Linked DNA regions of Prochlorococcus marinus XMU1412. Each later gene encodes a partner of the first gene's protein in a complex. Links are inferred from orthologs where the notes say so. Each region holds a gene or a part of one and is shown on either strand. Other genes may lie near its edges.

Evidence for each region.
Region 2: the proteins of HA152_RS01590 (region 1) and uvrB are in contact, whole or in part, in a crystal structure (PDB 7EGT), measured with the Thermus thermophilus proteins. The link is inferred for Prochlorococcus marinus XMU1412 from one-to-one orthologs. Residues at the interface, in WP_096412145.1 of Thermus thermophilus: His654, Arg656, Phe657, Gln666, Asp668, Glu669, Lys680, Arg681, Leu682, Ser683, Lys685, Tyr686, Ala687; in WP_096411307.1 of Thermus thermophilus: Glu23, Leu25, Arg26, Asp27, Gly28, Glu29, Arg30, Phe31, Arg55, Glu326, Asp327, Phe328, Glu379, Ser382, Gln383, His398, Gly400, Arg401.

What each region holds. Positions count from the first base shown.
Region 1 is NZ_JAAORJ010000001.1:288,023-295,541, forward strand. Bases 1,584-4,604 are described here. They hold HA152_RS01590 (UvrD-helicase domain-containing protein), read right to left. Parts: upstream 4,288-4,604; coding sequence 1,879-4,287; downstream 1,584-1,878. Other genes in these bases: HA152_RS01585 (CCA tRNA nucleotidyltransferase), read right to left, coding at 1,584-1,873; HA152_RS01595 (hypothetical protein), read right to left, coding at 4,310-4,459. In the rest of the region: selenide, water dikinase SelD, read left to right, coding at 1-625; more of HA152_RS01585, read right to left, coding at 626-1,583; HA152_RS01600 (R-phycoerythrin subunit beta), read left to right, coding at 4,695-5,207; HA152_RS01605 (phycobiliprotein lyase), read right to left, coding at 5,191-5,742; HA152_RS01610 (hypothetical protein), read right to left, coding at 5,717-5,896; HA152_RS01615 (TVP38/TMEM64 family protein), read right to left, coding at 6,014-6,649; HA152_RS01620 (hypothetical protein), read left to right, coding at 6,797-7,216; HA152_RS01630 (FGGY-family carbohydrate kinase), read right to left, coding at 7,473-7,519. UniProt on the Escherichia coli protein: A helicase with DNA-dependent ATPase activity. Unwinds DNA duplexes with 3'-5' polarity. Translocates on single-stranded DNA with 3'-5' polarity. Initiates unwinding more efficiently from a nicked substrate than double-stranded DNA.
Region 2 is NZ_JAAORJ010000004.1:558,912-566,339, forward strand. Bases 2,485-5,414 are described here. They hold uvrB (excinuclease ABC subunit UvrB), read right to left. Parts: upstream 5,005-5,414; coding sequence 2,965-5,004; downstream 2,485-2,964. Other genes in these bases: HA152_RS09585 (aspartate kinase), read left to right, coding at 2,485-2,957; HA152_RS09595 (DUF561 domain-containing protein), read right to left, coding at 5,034-5,414. Also shown: HA152_RS09575 (precorrin-8X methylmutase), read right to left, coding at 1-97; holA (DNA polymerase III subunit delta), read left to right, coding at 156-1,157; more of HA152_RS09585, read left to right, coding at 1,197-2,484; more of HA152_RS09595, read right to left, coding at 5,415-5,810; tRNA lysidine(34) synthetase TilS, read left to right, coding at 5,896-6,912; HA152_RS09605 (ribonuclease J), read right to left, coding at 6,902-7,428. UniProt on the Escherichia coli protein: The UvrABC repair system catalyzes the recognition and processing of DNA lesions. A damage recognition complex composed of 2 UvrA and 2 UvrB subunits scans DNA for abnormalities.

The DNA of each region.
Region 1 (7,519 bases):
TGGAGCAAAACCATGGCTTAAATCTGGAATGAATATTGGAGATATTCTCATGATGTCTAGACCTCTAGGCGTTGGGATTTACTTTGCCGGTCAAATGCAAAATATTAATATGCTAGGTAGTTCTTCTGAAATAATTAATAATTTAATAAAGAGCCAGCAATATTTGATTGATGAAATTTATCATTTTCAAAATCAATTTAAAGGATCATTAATCAATGCTGCCACTGACATTACTGGATATGGATTTATTGGACATCTTAAAGAAATGGTTGAATCATCTAATTTATATAGGCAAAGCAATAATCTTGAGCCACTAAAAGTTTTATTAGATTTATTTGCATTTAAAGCTTATCCTGGAGTATTTGATTTAATAAGAAAAGATGTTAAAAGTACTTTGTTTGAATCTAATAAAGAAATTTTTGACAAAATTTATAAAGTAAATAAGCAAAAAAGAATAATTAATTTTTTAAACGTAAATTTATTAGATCAAGAGACTTTTAACGAGAGAATATCATTACTATTAGATCCTCAAACATGCGGACCCTTGTTGATTAGTTGCAATCGTAAATATGAAAATGTTCTAAAGGATAAATGGTACAAGGTTGGAGAAGTTGTAAAAATGTAATTAATTTCTATTTAATTTGTCAATTTCCAAATATCTTAATCTTTTGATTTCCTTTCCCATCTCCTTCCCTGGATCCCATCCTTCTTTTTTTAATGTTTCTCCATCTTTTTTTGATTTTATGAATTTGTAAATAAATAACCACTTAAACAATTTACGCCAGTATGGTCCTCCATCACAAATTAATAATTTGACTGTCTCATCATTAAGGTTTCTGTCTTCAATAAATTCTGTCCAACTTGATGGAGAAAAATGATTGAAATTTTTTTGTTTTGTATTTAATATCATTTTGATATCTAAATAATCTTCTAATATTTTTATCTCACTATTATTTACCAAAAATCTCTGACATGCTTTTTCTAAATCTTTTGAATCTTTTAATAAGTAAAGCATATGATTTCCCTTTAACTTCTTAATCCAATTGAGTCCTCTTAAAAATCTTTTATCGACTTTAATATTTTCATTTAAGATTGAGATAATTTCCCATTTATGAATTATCGAAATTACATTAGTCAAATTATCGTGTTTGCAAATTTCAGCTAGTTCCATCCTTATTCGTATGCCTAGTGCAGGAGGGTAAATCATTTTCTGTTCAGTTTTTGAACTTTTCCATGGCCATTGCCTAACTGTTTCTTGAGATTGTTTGAGAGAATTATTTGAAATATTGAAATCTAACCTTGAAGCATATTTTGCACATCTAATTAATCTACTTGGATCATCTGAAATACTATTATTGTGAAGTAAGTTCAATTTTTTACTTTTTATATCAGAAATTCCACCATAAAGATCATAGATTTTCCTTGTCGAGACCTCAAAGGCTATTGAATTTATAGTAAAATCTCTCCTCTTAAGATCCTCCTCAATAGTACTTTTATTTACTCTGGGATTTAAGCCTGGAGCAGAATAAATTTCTTTTCTTGCAGAAGCGATATCAATTTTATAGTCATTAATATTTATTTCTACGGTATTGTATAAATTAAATTCCTTAATTAAACATAAATCTACATTTACAATATTTTTTTTTATAAATTTTGCAAGAGAAATAGAGGATCCTTCAATAACAAGATCAATATCTACAGGTTTAGAAAACGATTTTTTGTGGAATTTACTAATTAATAAATCTCTTAAATAACCGCCAACAAAAGCTACTTTAGTATTGTTATTAGATTCTATGTATTTTGCAATTAGGTTATATAGATTAAATGGAGTTTTGATTAATTCCCCTTGGATGTAATCAGAGATATCGTTCATGAGTTTTAACTTACATAACGAATTGGAGCTAATCTTGGATCTAGAATTTTACTTCCTTTATCACCAAATTTTACTGCTAAAGATATTTTTTCCCCACTCCCAAAAATATGTATGATTTCACCTTTCCCAAACTTTGAGTGAATTAGCTTATCGCCAACTATCCAGCTTTTCCCTTTACTGGGACCTGAATATAATTTCCTTACTGCATTTATTGGTTTGTTAACAAATTCATTTGGATTGTTTCGATCAACTCTAGTTAAACGATCAAGATGCCAATCTCTTCTAATTGAAGCACCACCAGTTTGTGGTAATTCGCCATCCATTAAATCTTCAGGTATTTCCGAAAGAAATATTGAAGGAATTGTTGCTTCACGCATGCCACCCCATAATCTTCTTTCTCTGGCATGACTTAAGAAAACTCTTTCTTTAGCTCTAGTAATACCTACATAGCATAATCTTCTTTCCTCTTCAAGAAGTGAGGGAGTATCTATAGATCTATGGCTAGGGAAGAGACCTTGTTCTAGCCCAGTGATAAAAACATTTTGAAATTCTAAACCTTTACTATTATGCAGAGTCATGAGAGTTACAGAGTTAGGATTATTTTTCTTCGTATCATTATCAGTTGTTAAGGCTGCTGTAGAAAGAAATCCCTCTACATCTCCACTTTCTGTTTCTTCTTCATATTGAGTAGCTGCATTAATTAGTTCTTGTAAATTATTTCTTCTATCTTCAGATTCTTCTGTCCCACTAGAGAGCAAGTCACTTAAATAACCACTTTTTTCTAATATAAGTTGTAGTAGTTGAGCGGGACCTGAATTTTCTAGGTAACACAGTAGATCATTCATAATTTCAGTAAATTTATTAATTCCTTTTGATGATCGGCCTATTGTTTCTTCAAGACTTTGTTTATCATTAAGAACCTCCCATAATGGGATATTTAACCTATTAGATAGTTCATTAAGTTTTTGAATAGTAGTTTTACCAATCCCTCTTCTAGGAACATTTATGATTCGTAAAAGACTAACGTTATCTGAAGAATTAACCAGAACTTTCAAATATGCTATTGCATCTTTAATTTCTCTCCTATCATAAAAACGCAATCCTCCAAAAATTGTATAAGGAATGCGCCACCTTACAAGAGATTCTTCTAATACTCTCGACTGAGCTCTGGTTCGATATAAAATTGCAAAATTTTTCCAAATTGGGTTTTGATTATGGTTATTGAGTGATTTTATTTTATTGGTAATTGCTTCTGCCTCGGAAATTTCATCATCACAGCTGAGTAACGTTAAAAGTTCCCCTTTTTCTTTAGTAGCCTTTAAAACTTTGTCAATTCTTTCAGAGTTGTTTTCAATTAGTGAGTTTGCAGCATCAAGGATATTGGAAGATGACCTATAATTTTCTTCTAATTTAATTAAAGATGATTTTGTATCATCGTTGATTGAAGTTTTAAAATCTTCTTGAAAACCAATTAAAATTCTGAAGTCAGCTGCTCTGAAACTATAAATACTTTGATCAGCATCCCCAACTACAAAAATTGACCGATCTTCCCAATTGAAGAATTTTTTTGGTTCAGTATTTCCAGCCGTAATTAATTTTATAAGTTCATATTGTGTTCTATTTGTATCTTGATATTCGTCAACTAAAATATGTTTAAATCTTTTGTGCCAGTAATCTCTTACTATATCATTTTGCCTTAATAAGAAAACAGGCAAAAGTAGAAGATCATCAAAGTCTAAAGAATTATTTTTTGAGAGCGAAATCCTATATCTCTTGTAGGCTTCTGCAACTGTTTTATCAAAATTATTATCTGCTTTTTCTAAAAGATCATTAGAAGTTAAGCATTGATTTTTAGCATTACTTATTAATCTTTTAATCTTTTTGGGATCATATCTTTTTGGGTCAAGATTCATATCTTGACTGATAATTTCTTTTACTAATGTTTGAGAATCTGTTTCATCATAAATTGAAAATTGTCTTGTCCATTTTAGGCCTTCTGGATCAGTATATTTTTCAATATCGTATCTCAGAAGTCTTGAAAATAAGGAATGGAAAGTACCGATCCAAAGGTTCTGAAGCCTCTCTTGGTGAACGTTTGTTCTTAATTGATTTTGATCAATTTCTTTGAGAGTTGTCCAAGGCTGACCAAATTGATTAAAAGCTAATTCTTGGGCTAGAAGAACCTCTAATCTTGCTTTCATTTCTTTAGCAGCTTTGTTAGTGAAAGTGACTGCGAGAATGTTATAGGGATCTATAGAATTACCCTCAATAAGATTTGCAATTCTGTGTGTAAGAGCTTTAGTTTTCCCGCTACCTGCACCTGCTACAACTAGTAGTGGTCCATAAACATGTTTTACTGCTTGAAGTTGTTGATTGTTTAGGGACTTAAAAAGGAAATTGTTGGTTTGAGGCACTTTTGGAAGGGTTTTTCAAAAATCAGACTTTACTATGAGATTCAGATTCCGTTTCTAGATCTTCTAACGCTTTTTTTAAATTTAAAAGTTCATTATTGTTATTAATTATTTCTTCAAATTTATTTTGAGGCATCTTTAATTTCATACTTCTATCTAGAATTTCTTTTTCCAATCTCTTTTTATATGAGGAAATAAGCTTCTTTGATAATTTTAAATCCTGTTGATCCAAAACTTTATTAAAAATGTAGTTTTATATTAGCGGAAAAAAATTTTTTATTTGAATTATTTCAACTATCACTTTGGAATGAAGTTATTAATTAAGAAGCGTTGCGTTAAGTTTGAAATTGTATTGTTTTTGCTAGCTTTGTATTATTCTTAAGATCGGTCTTTAAATTTTTACTTTAGGAATGTCAGTTTCAAAGAATAATCAACTATTGTCAGCCGATAAGAAATTAAATGATTTAAGCAATATAAAAGAATTTATTAATAGTGCAAACTCAAGATTAGATGCAATAACCTCAATAACCAATAATTCACATGCAATCGCAGCAGACGCTGTAACAGCAATGATTTGCGAAAATCAAGATTCACTTAATTCAAAAATATCTTTAAATACAACTAACAAGATGTCCGTTTGTTTAAGAGATGGAGAAATAATCCTAAGGATTGTTGCTTATCTTTTAATTTCTAATGACGAATCAGTTTTAGAAAAAAGTTGTTTGAAGGATCTTAAAAATACTTATCTTGCTCTTGGGGTACCTTTAAGAAATGCAAGAAGGGTTTTTCAATTAATGCGAGATGCAACTATCTCTGATTTGAATTCAACAGTTAATAATATGCATGGTAACAAAGGCTTTCTTCCTAAATTAATATCTGAAACAGAGTTTCAATTTGAAAGGATAATTAATCTTTTAAACTAGCTAAATTTCTTATCTCTGAAGTATGTGAAGTCTGTATAACTGAGTTATTTTCCAGATTTCTAATAGTAGAAAATCTGGATCTTATATGAGTGGATAAAAAGGAAATTCTTTCTTCGGAAACTGTTGATTTATAAATAGTTTTAATGTGTAAATTATTTTGTTCATCAACAAAATAATTGGATGATGAAATAAAGGATTCTGTATAACCTTTATTTCTTAAAACAATTCCTGAATTTTCATCTTTGGGTAAAAAAATCAGAATAGTTTCATCTCCCTCATTCATATTATCTTCTTCCCAATCACTAATAGCTTGCCAGTTTATAGAAATGGCTATACTCTCAAGGTTTAAACTGAATTTATAATTTTTAAAAATTTCAACGACTTTTTTATTTTTTTTGTTGATATGTTTTATGTATATTTTACTAGTTGAGTTTTCAAATTCCTGAAAAGCTAAAGTGTGAGTACTTCTAATTGATTTCCACTCTCCTATACTTTTATCAATGAATTGATTAATTATTGTTAGATTCTTCGTCAAGTTTATCTTCTACGGAATGATTTTCTGCTTTTTGTATCATTCTTACCATTGAATCCACCATTAATCTCTTTGCAGAAGTTACTTTTAATCCAGAAGGAGTAGTTGATATTTGTTCTCCAGGACGATCATATGAAGTTGGTCTGAATGGAGTCATCTAATAACTTTAAGAATTAATCGATATCCATTCTTGCATGAATCATTATTTATATAGTTATTGTTTGCGAAAATGTCATATCTTTCGTCTTTGATTACAGAATTATCAATTGTTTTGTTATTTAGGCATTTTATTTTTTGCCAATCCTGAAATAGTCGCTAAAGCAAACATTCCCAATAGAGCAATACCTAGAAATAATCCTGCTCCCTGGCTAACTCCAGCTCCTACTGCTACAAGTATAGAGTCACTGATTAGAAGACTTATTAATAATGCAGGAGTAAATATTTTCCAGCGAGTTCCTCCAATACCAATTGCGTAGCTTAGAAAATCAAAAAGGCCAGTCATTAGTAGACCTGTCATAAGAAAGAAATTTTCTTCTAGCTGGTTTTGATTAAAACTTTCAATCTTTTGCATTGCTTTCGGGCCTACTAAATTACGTACAGGAACGCGACCATAATTTCTCGCGATAAAGAAAGCAGCTTGGCAAAAAACGATATCAGAAAAGATTATTGTCATGTAACCTTTTTGAAATCCTAGTAATGAACCAGCTAGCAGAGAATAAGCTGAACTTGGAAGGGCAGGTAAAATAATACTTACTCCTCTGAGTATGAATATTCCAAAAGGAGCCCAAATCCCCATACTTTCTATTTTGTTCCTTAGAGGTTCAATCCCATAATTTTGGATTAAATAAATCAATACTACAAATATTGCTATAAAAAAAACTACTGAGAGAAATTTCTGTATTTTATTCATTATTTTTCAAATAAATTTATTGGAATTAAATTCTTAATTTAATGTTTGATTCTATCTATAATAGAAATACTAATCAATAAAAATTTTTACAAATTTTTAATCTTATATTTCCTACTAATAAAAAATATTTGTATTCCATAAGTAGTCATGATTAATTCTAAGAATAAAGTTAATTCAATATTTTTAAGAAATATAATTAATTTAGTCCTTTCGATAATCGTTTCCATATTTATTCCAATAAAACAATCAGAAGCTTTGCCTCATGAATGGGTTGGAGTCCCTAAAAGTCAATATGGAGAGCAGTTATGGGATAAACAAAGTATTAAAAGAAATGAGGATGGTTCTGTAAGAGTATTGAGTAAATTTATTCCCAAAACAAAAAGTGAAATTACAAAGGATATTCTCTATACAATGGATATAAATTGTTTTGAAAAATCATTTAGAGATGTTGATGTCTCTATAGATGAAGTAAATAGTAATTTCAATGATTTAGCTGATTGGCAAGATCCAAATGGAGATAAACTCATTTTGGGTGTTATTGGTCAAGTCTGCAGAGTTGAAAACTAAAAAATTTTCAATTATAAAAATTAAATTATGAAAAATTTACGAACCCACTATTTCTTGAAAGTATAAAACCCTGTCAAAGACAGGGTTTTAAAGGTGCCAGGACCCAGATTTGAACTGGGGACACGGCGATTTTCAGTCGCCTGCTCTACCAACTGAGCTATCCCGGCTCTAACCTATATACTCTAAATTAAGATGTGTAGTTTGTGAAACCCTTTTCATTAAAAATTTTATATCTTTATCAAATATCCAAAAATTATTACCTTGAATTAATCGCTAATAATGCAGTACCAAAAGAAGTGGTTT
Region 2 (7,428 bases), on another replicon or contig:
CCAACACTTTTGTTTCCAAATAATTTAGATCATTTGCTAATAAATGAGATCTTATGAATCTGATGCTTTCCAAAAAAATTGGATGATCTATTACCATTAAATTTAATTTGTGTTAGAAGTAATCATAGTTAATATATGGTTTTTATTGAGCTATTATGCCAATACAAATATTATGGGGTAATGATTTAAATGCTCAAAATACATTTATTCAAAAATTAATTGATAAGGAAGTATCCAAAGAATGGAAAGAAATTAACGTAACAAATTTAAATGGAGATGATGATGAGCAAGTCAATAAAGCTTTTGATGAAGTTCTTACACCTCCTTTTGGAGAGGGATATAGAATAGTGACATTGAAAAATAATCCAATTTTTACTGCCAAAAATGAGGATCTAAGAACTAAATTTGAAAAAATTCATGACAACATACCTCAAAATACTTATTTCATTTTACAAAATACAAAAAAACCAGACTCAAGACTAAAGAGCACTAAATTTTTACAAAAACTTATCAAAAATAATTTAGCTAAAGAAAAGTCATTTTCTTTACCAGAAATCTGGGACTATGAGGGGCAAAAAAGATTTTTAGAAAATGCAGCAAATGAAATGAATATCAAAATTGATAAAAATGCAGCTGAATTAATAATTGATTCAGTTGGTAATGATAGCTTTAAACTAATAAATGAATTAGCCAAAGCAAAAACATACCTTTCTGCAGTATCAAGTGATTCGAATTCACAACTTTTTATTAAAAGTATTGATGTAAAAAAAATATTTAGTGATCATCAATCCAATATTTTCAAAATCATTGATCTTCTCTTACAAAGAAATATTAATGAAAGCCTCATAGAAATAAATTATTCCTTACAGAAAGGGGAACCTGCTTTAAGACTAAATGCAGGTTTAATTAGTCAAATAAGAATTCATACCATTATAAAATTAGCAGTTAATTCAGGTAACGATAATGCAGATAAGATTTGTAATCTTGCAGGCATTTCTAATCCAAAAAGAATTTTTTTTATTCGAAGAAAAGTCAAAAATGTATCTCAAGAATATTTAATTAATTTAATGAGTAACTTACTAGATATTGAATCATTACTAAAACAAGGTAATAATCCTATAAATGTTTTTACAGAGAAATTAATTAATTTAAGTTAACCAAATTATAAGTTTAAGAATTTACATTATGATTTAAATATGGCTTTACTAGTAAAAAAATTTGGCGGTACTTCTGTAGGTGATATTAAAAAAATTAAAAATATTGCAAGTAGCATCTGTCAAAGTAAAGAAGCAGGAAATGAAATTGTCGTAGTTGTCTCTGCAATGGGGCAAACTACAGATGATTTAAATTGTTTAGCGGAATCAATTAGTAAAAATCCTAATCGAAGAGAATTGGATATGCTTCTTTCAACTGGAGAGCAAGTAACCATAGCTCTTCTATCAATGGCATTAAACGAATACGGAATACCCGCAATTTCAATGACCGGTAGCCAGGTTGGAATTATTACTGAATCAATTCATGGGAAAGCGAGAATTCTGGATATTAAGACAGAAAGGATCCGAAATTATATAAATCAGGGTTTTGTAGTTGTAGTGGCTGGATTTCAAGGAACAACATTAAGCCATACGGGTTCAATGGAAATTACAACTTTGGGAAGAGGTGGTTCAGATACTTCCGCAGTAGCTTTATCAACAGCTTTAGGCGCTGAAACGTGCGAAATTTATACAGACGTTCCGGGAGTTCTTACTACTGATCCAAGAATTGTTCCTAATGCAAAACTCTTAGATGAAATTAGCTGCGAGGAAATGCTTGAACTTGCAAGTGTCGGTGCTTCAGTTTTGCATCCAAGAGCAGTAGAAATTGCTCGCAATTATGGAATTAAATTGTGTGTCAAATCAAGCCAAAGTGACTCAAGTGGGACTCTCCTAGAAAGTCAAATCCAACCTCTCCCGCTAAAAAGAGGAAGCTTAGAATTAACAAAAACAGTCAATAGTCTTGAGGTGTTAGAAAACCAAGCAGTATTCAGTCTCTCAAATATTCCTGATAGGCCTGGGATTGCTGCTCAAATATTTGAAAAACTTTCAGAAGCAAGTATTAGTGTAGATTTAATAATACAAGCGACAAATGATGGAAATAAAAACGATATTACATTTACCGTTAGTGAATTAGAAGTTAAAAAAACTGCAGAACAATGTGAACTTATAACTAGTCAATTAGGAGGAGAATATAACTTAAAAACAAAAATGACTAAATTAAGTATTCAAGGAGCAGGCATTATGGGCAGACCTAGTGTTTCAGCTGATTTATTTGATACTTTATCTCAAGCGAATATAAATGTGAGGTTAATAGCTACTAGTGAAATTAAAGTCAGCTGTGTAATTGAAATCGATAATATACCAAAAACTATTAGATTTGTTGCTGAGAAATTTAAGTTATCCGATACACAAATATTTGTTAATCCAATCAATGAAAAACAAGATCAACCTGAAGTAAGAGGAATTGCATTAGATAAAAACCAAGTTCAAGTAAGTTTTCGAAAACTGCCTGATCGTCCAGGTGTAGCAGCATCGATATGTTTAGCATTAGCTGAAAATAATTTACTTATCGATACTATCGTTCAGTCTGAAAGAATTTCCTCTTTAAAAACTAAGGATATTAGTCTTACAATGAATAAACAAGATAGAGAAAAAGCTAACTTAGTTTTTGAGGCCTTAACAAAAAAATTACCCGGATCATACATTGAAGATGGCCCTGCTATAGCCAAAGTAAGTACCGTAGGAGCGGGAATGGCATTTAAGGTTGGAACGGCTGGAAAAATATTTAGAGCATTGGCTGACCAAAATATCAATATTGAAATGATTGCCACTAGTGAAATCAGGACTTCATGTATTGTTTTAGAAAAAGATTGTGACAAAGCAGTTAATGCTATTCATAATCATTTCGAATTAGAAAAATAAATTCTTTTTAATTATTTCTTGCCAATTTTTGTCTTAATTTTTTGATTCTATCCCTCAAATTTGCTGCTTCTTCAAAATTTAACTCTTTTGCTGCATCTTTCATTTTAATTTCTAACTTTTCTATCAAGTCAGGCAATTCTTCGAGCAAACATTGATTATCACCGGAACTGAGAATTGCGTCAGTTTTGTTATTAACTATATTTATTAAATCTTTAGATAAACCACCAGCATCTAGTCTTCTGGAAAGTTCTAGAAAAGATAATATTGAATTTTCTATTTTTTTGCCTGCAGGTTTTGGAGTAATACCATTGACTTGGTTATATTTTTTTTGAATAGTTCTTCTTCTTTCAGTTTCAGATATTGCTCTTTTCATTGAATCTGTGAAGTTATCTGCATAAAGCAAAGCAACACCTTCAACATGTCTTGCAGCTCTGCCTATTGTTTGAATCAATGACCTCTCAGCTCTGAGAAAACCTTCTTTATCAGCATCTAAAATGGCAACTAAGGATACTTCAGGAAGATCTAGTCCCTCTCTTAATAAATTAACTCCTACCAAAACATCATATTCGCCCATTCTGAGGTCTTGAATAATTTCAATTCTTTCAATTGAATGGATTTCGGAATGCAAATATCTAACTCTTACTTTATTTTCAGATAAAAAATCTGTTAGATCTTCAGCCATTCTCTTAGTAAGTGTTGTCACTAGCACTCGTTGATTCTTATCAGCTCTAATTCTTATTTCAGATAACAGATCTTCTATTTGGCCCTCACTAGGTCTTACATCAATTACAGGATCTAATACCCCAGTTGGTCTTATAACTTGCTCAATAAATTCACCATCACATTGATCTAATTCCCATTGACCTGGGGTTGCACTAATAAATAATGTTTGTTTTGATTTTTCCCAAAACTCTTCACATTTTAAAGGTCTATTATCTGCAGCACTGGGCAATCTAAAACCATGATCTATTAAAACTTTTTTTCTAGATTGATCACCGTTGTACATCGCGTGAAGTTGAGGACATGTTACATGACTCTCATCAACTACCAACAACCAATCTTTGGGAAAGTAATCTATTAAGCATTCTGGCGGTGAACCTTCCTTCCTCCCTGATAAATGACGAGCATAATTCTCAACTCCATTACAATAGCCAACCTCTTTGAGCATTTCTAAATCATATTTTGTGCGTTGTTCTAGACGTTGAGCCTCTAATAATTTTCCTTCATATGTAAATTTATCTAGTTGAGTTTTTAATTCACTTCTAATTGCACTTATTGCACTCTCAAGTCTTTCTTTTGGGGTCACAAAATGCTTCGCTGGGTAAACGCTAACTTGTTCCAAACTTTCAAGTATTTCTCCTGTAGTAGGGTCAACATATCTAATAGCTTCGACTTCATCACCAAATAATTCAATTCTAATTAATCTATCCTCATAAGCTGGACCGATTTCTAAAACATCGCCTTTAATTCTGAATCTGCCTCTAGTAATTTCAATATCATTTCTAGTGTATTGATTTTCAACGAGAGACCTCAAAGAGGAACGTAGATTTATTGATTTTCCCACTTCAAATTTAACCGCAGCTTTTAAATACTCACTCGGTATACCAAGACCATAAATGCAACTTATTGAGGCTACAACAATTACATCTTTTCTTTCAAATAATGAGCGTGTTGCAGAATGCCTAAGCATATCTATTTCTTCATTGATTGAAGCCGTTTTGGCTATGTAAGTATCACTTACGGGTACATAAGCTTCAGGTTGATAATAATCGTAGTAAGAAATGAAGTACTCAACAGCATTTTTTGGAAAAAATTCCCTTAATTCATTACATAGTTGTGCAGCTAAAGTTTTGTTATGGGCTAATACAAGTGCCGGTCTTCCTGTTTGTTGTATTACATTCGCAATAGTAAATGTTTTACCAGTTCCAGTAGCTCCTAAAAGAGTCTGAAACTCTTTACCAGTATTGACGCCTTTAACTAATTGTTTAATAGCTTCTGGTTGATCTCCATTTGGTTCGTAAGGAGCTTGAAGCTTATAGTTGTTCATCAACCTTGTAGCAAAAGGGTATAGCTATACTAAGAAATTTTTTCTCCAATTATTGAATTTTTCAAAGATTCTTTTAAGCCCCTAACAACCGCAATCATCGATATTAAATCATCTAATTTATTAACTACAGATCCAACGCCAACTGCTGAGGCTCCAGAGGATATTGCTAGTGGACAAGTTACTTGGCTTAATCCAGAGGCACTCATGATTGGTATATTAAGAGATTGTTTCTTAAATTCTTGATGAATAGCATAGGTAGCTGCAAGAGTTGGTACTGATTTTTCAAAAAAGCCTTGAATTCCTGAAGAGTAAGGAGTAGAACTGGTGCCACCTTCTGTTTGAATAATATCAACACCTTCTTCCACTAGCTTTATAGCAAGATCAACTTGTTTATCAATAGGCATAGTATGAGGAACAGTTACTGATAAAGGAACATTAGGCAATAAATCCCTCGTCTCTTTTGTAATGTTTAAAACTTTTTTTTCTGAAAAATTAATGCCTTTTTCATAAAAAGTATCATAATTTCCTATTTCAATTAATGATGCTCCTGCTTTTACAGAATCTTGAAAAGATTGAGGTACTACTGAACTAACACAAACGGGTAGTGTTGAATTTTTAAGTACTAAATCAACTAGTTCAGGTTTACAAGCAATATCTACAAGATCTGCACCTCCTAATGAAGCAGCCTCAACAATTATTTTCACAGATTGAACATCGAAATTATTCAATCCTGAAATAACTTTGAGTAAAGATTTGCTTCTTAACTCTTCTTTGATTTTTTGTGGCAAAAGATTAATCAGACTCATTTACTTAATGAATTTATTACCCGATTGTGACATTGTTTTAGTAAAACAGTGCATTTTTTAAAAAATATTATCTGAGCAACACAAAATGTCTGATAAAAAATTAACTCAGAAAAATTGGTCATCTTGGCATCATAAGCTTCACAAAGAGATTCTTAGCAAAAAAATATTAATTCCCAAAGGATCTAATATTTTAATAAGTGTTTCAGGAGGACAAGACTCCATGGTCTTATTAACACTAATTAATGACCTAAAAAAAATTCATAATTGGTCTATTAGTGTTTGGCATGGTGATCATCAGTGGCACGAAAAATCCTCAGTGTATGCTCTTGAATTAAAAAGTTATTGCGAAGATAAAAATATTTCATTCTATTTTGATAAAGCACAAAAAGAAAACATTTCTTCAGAAGAAAAAGCGAGAGAATGGAGATATAAAAAATTATGTGAAAGGGCCAAAACTTTATTAAATAAGTACCAGCAAAAACAAAATATTTATTTGTTAACTGGTCACACGAGTAGTGATAACGCAGAAACATTTATCCTCAATTTATCTAGAGGGAGCAATTTTGCCGGCCTGAGTAATATTGAGAGCAAAAGATTACTAGAAAATCAAATTTTTTTAATAAGGCCAATATTGATTTTCAGTAGAGAAGATACACAACAAATTTGTAATAATATGAAAATCCCTGTCTGGGAAGATCCTACAAATACAGATCTTAAATTAAAAAGAAATTTAGTTAGAAAAAAAATTATTCCAGCTTTAGAAGTTATCTATCCAGGTTGTTCTGAAAGGATAAATAATTTTTCCCAAAAAATGAGCAATTACAATAATGAACGTAATGATCTTAGTGAACTAGCATACCTATATTGTAAAGATGTGAAAGGTATCAATAGAAATCTCTTAAATAACATGTGTGTTGAAGCAAGGTGCACAATCTTAAATAAATTTTTAAAAGAAATATCTGCAAAGCAATGGAGTTCTAAAAATCTAACAAAATTAGCAACTTCAATTTATGAAAAAAATAAAGGTCAAATTAACTTACAAGAGTTTTTAAAAATTGTTTGGAATAAAAACTATATAAATTTTGAAAAAGTTAAGATGTGACAGCAGATCTTCTTCTTCTTGTTCTACCTTCAAATGAATCTTCTATAGCAGTATCAGCTGTTGGATTCTTTGAAACTTTTGGACTTTTTTGGGTATTTTGTGGATTATTTGAACTATTCGGGTGATTATTATTAGATTTCTTATGGAAATTATTATTTCTATTTCTATTGGAAAAATTTTTCTCTTCAGTAATCTTTGGAATATAAGCACGAGTTCCACTTGGAGCAGGTTGAACTAAACACAAAATAAGTGGTTCAACTTGTAATTCTCTTCTCATTCTTCTCGATAAACCATTTTCAATTTCTCTTTGTACACCAATCCAATCTACTTCAAAATTATTCGGTCCAGTTTGCCTGGATAATTGTTTCCATCTATTTTCTAAGACCCAGCTTATTTCTCGTTCTGTCCACATAGACATTTTTCTTGGCTCTGCAGTAGTTACAACTCCTCTTAAATTCACTCTGGGAGGCGCAACCATCTTCCCATCTGTACTAATAGGAGCTAAAACAGTTACTA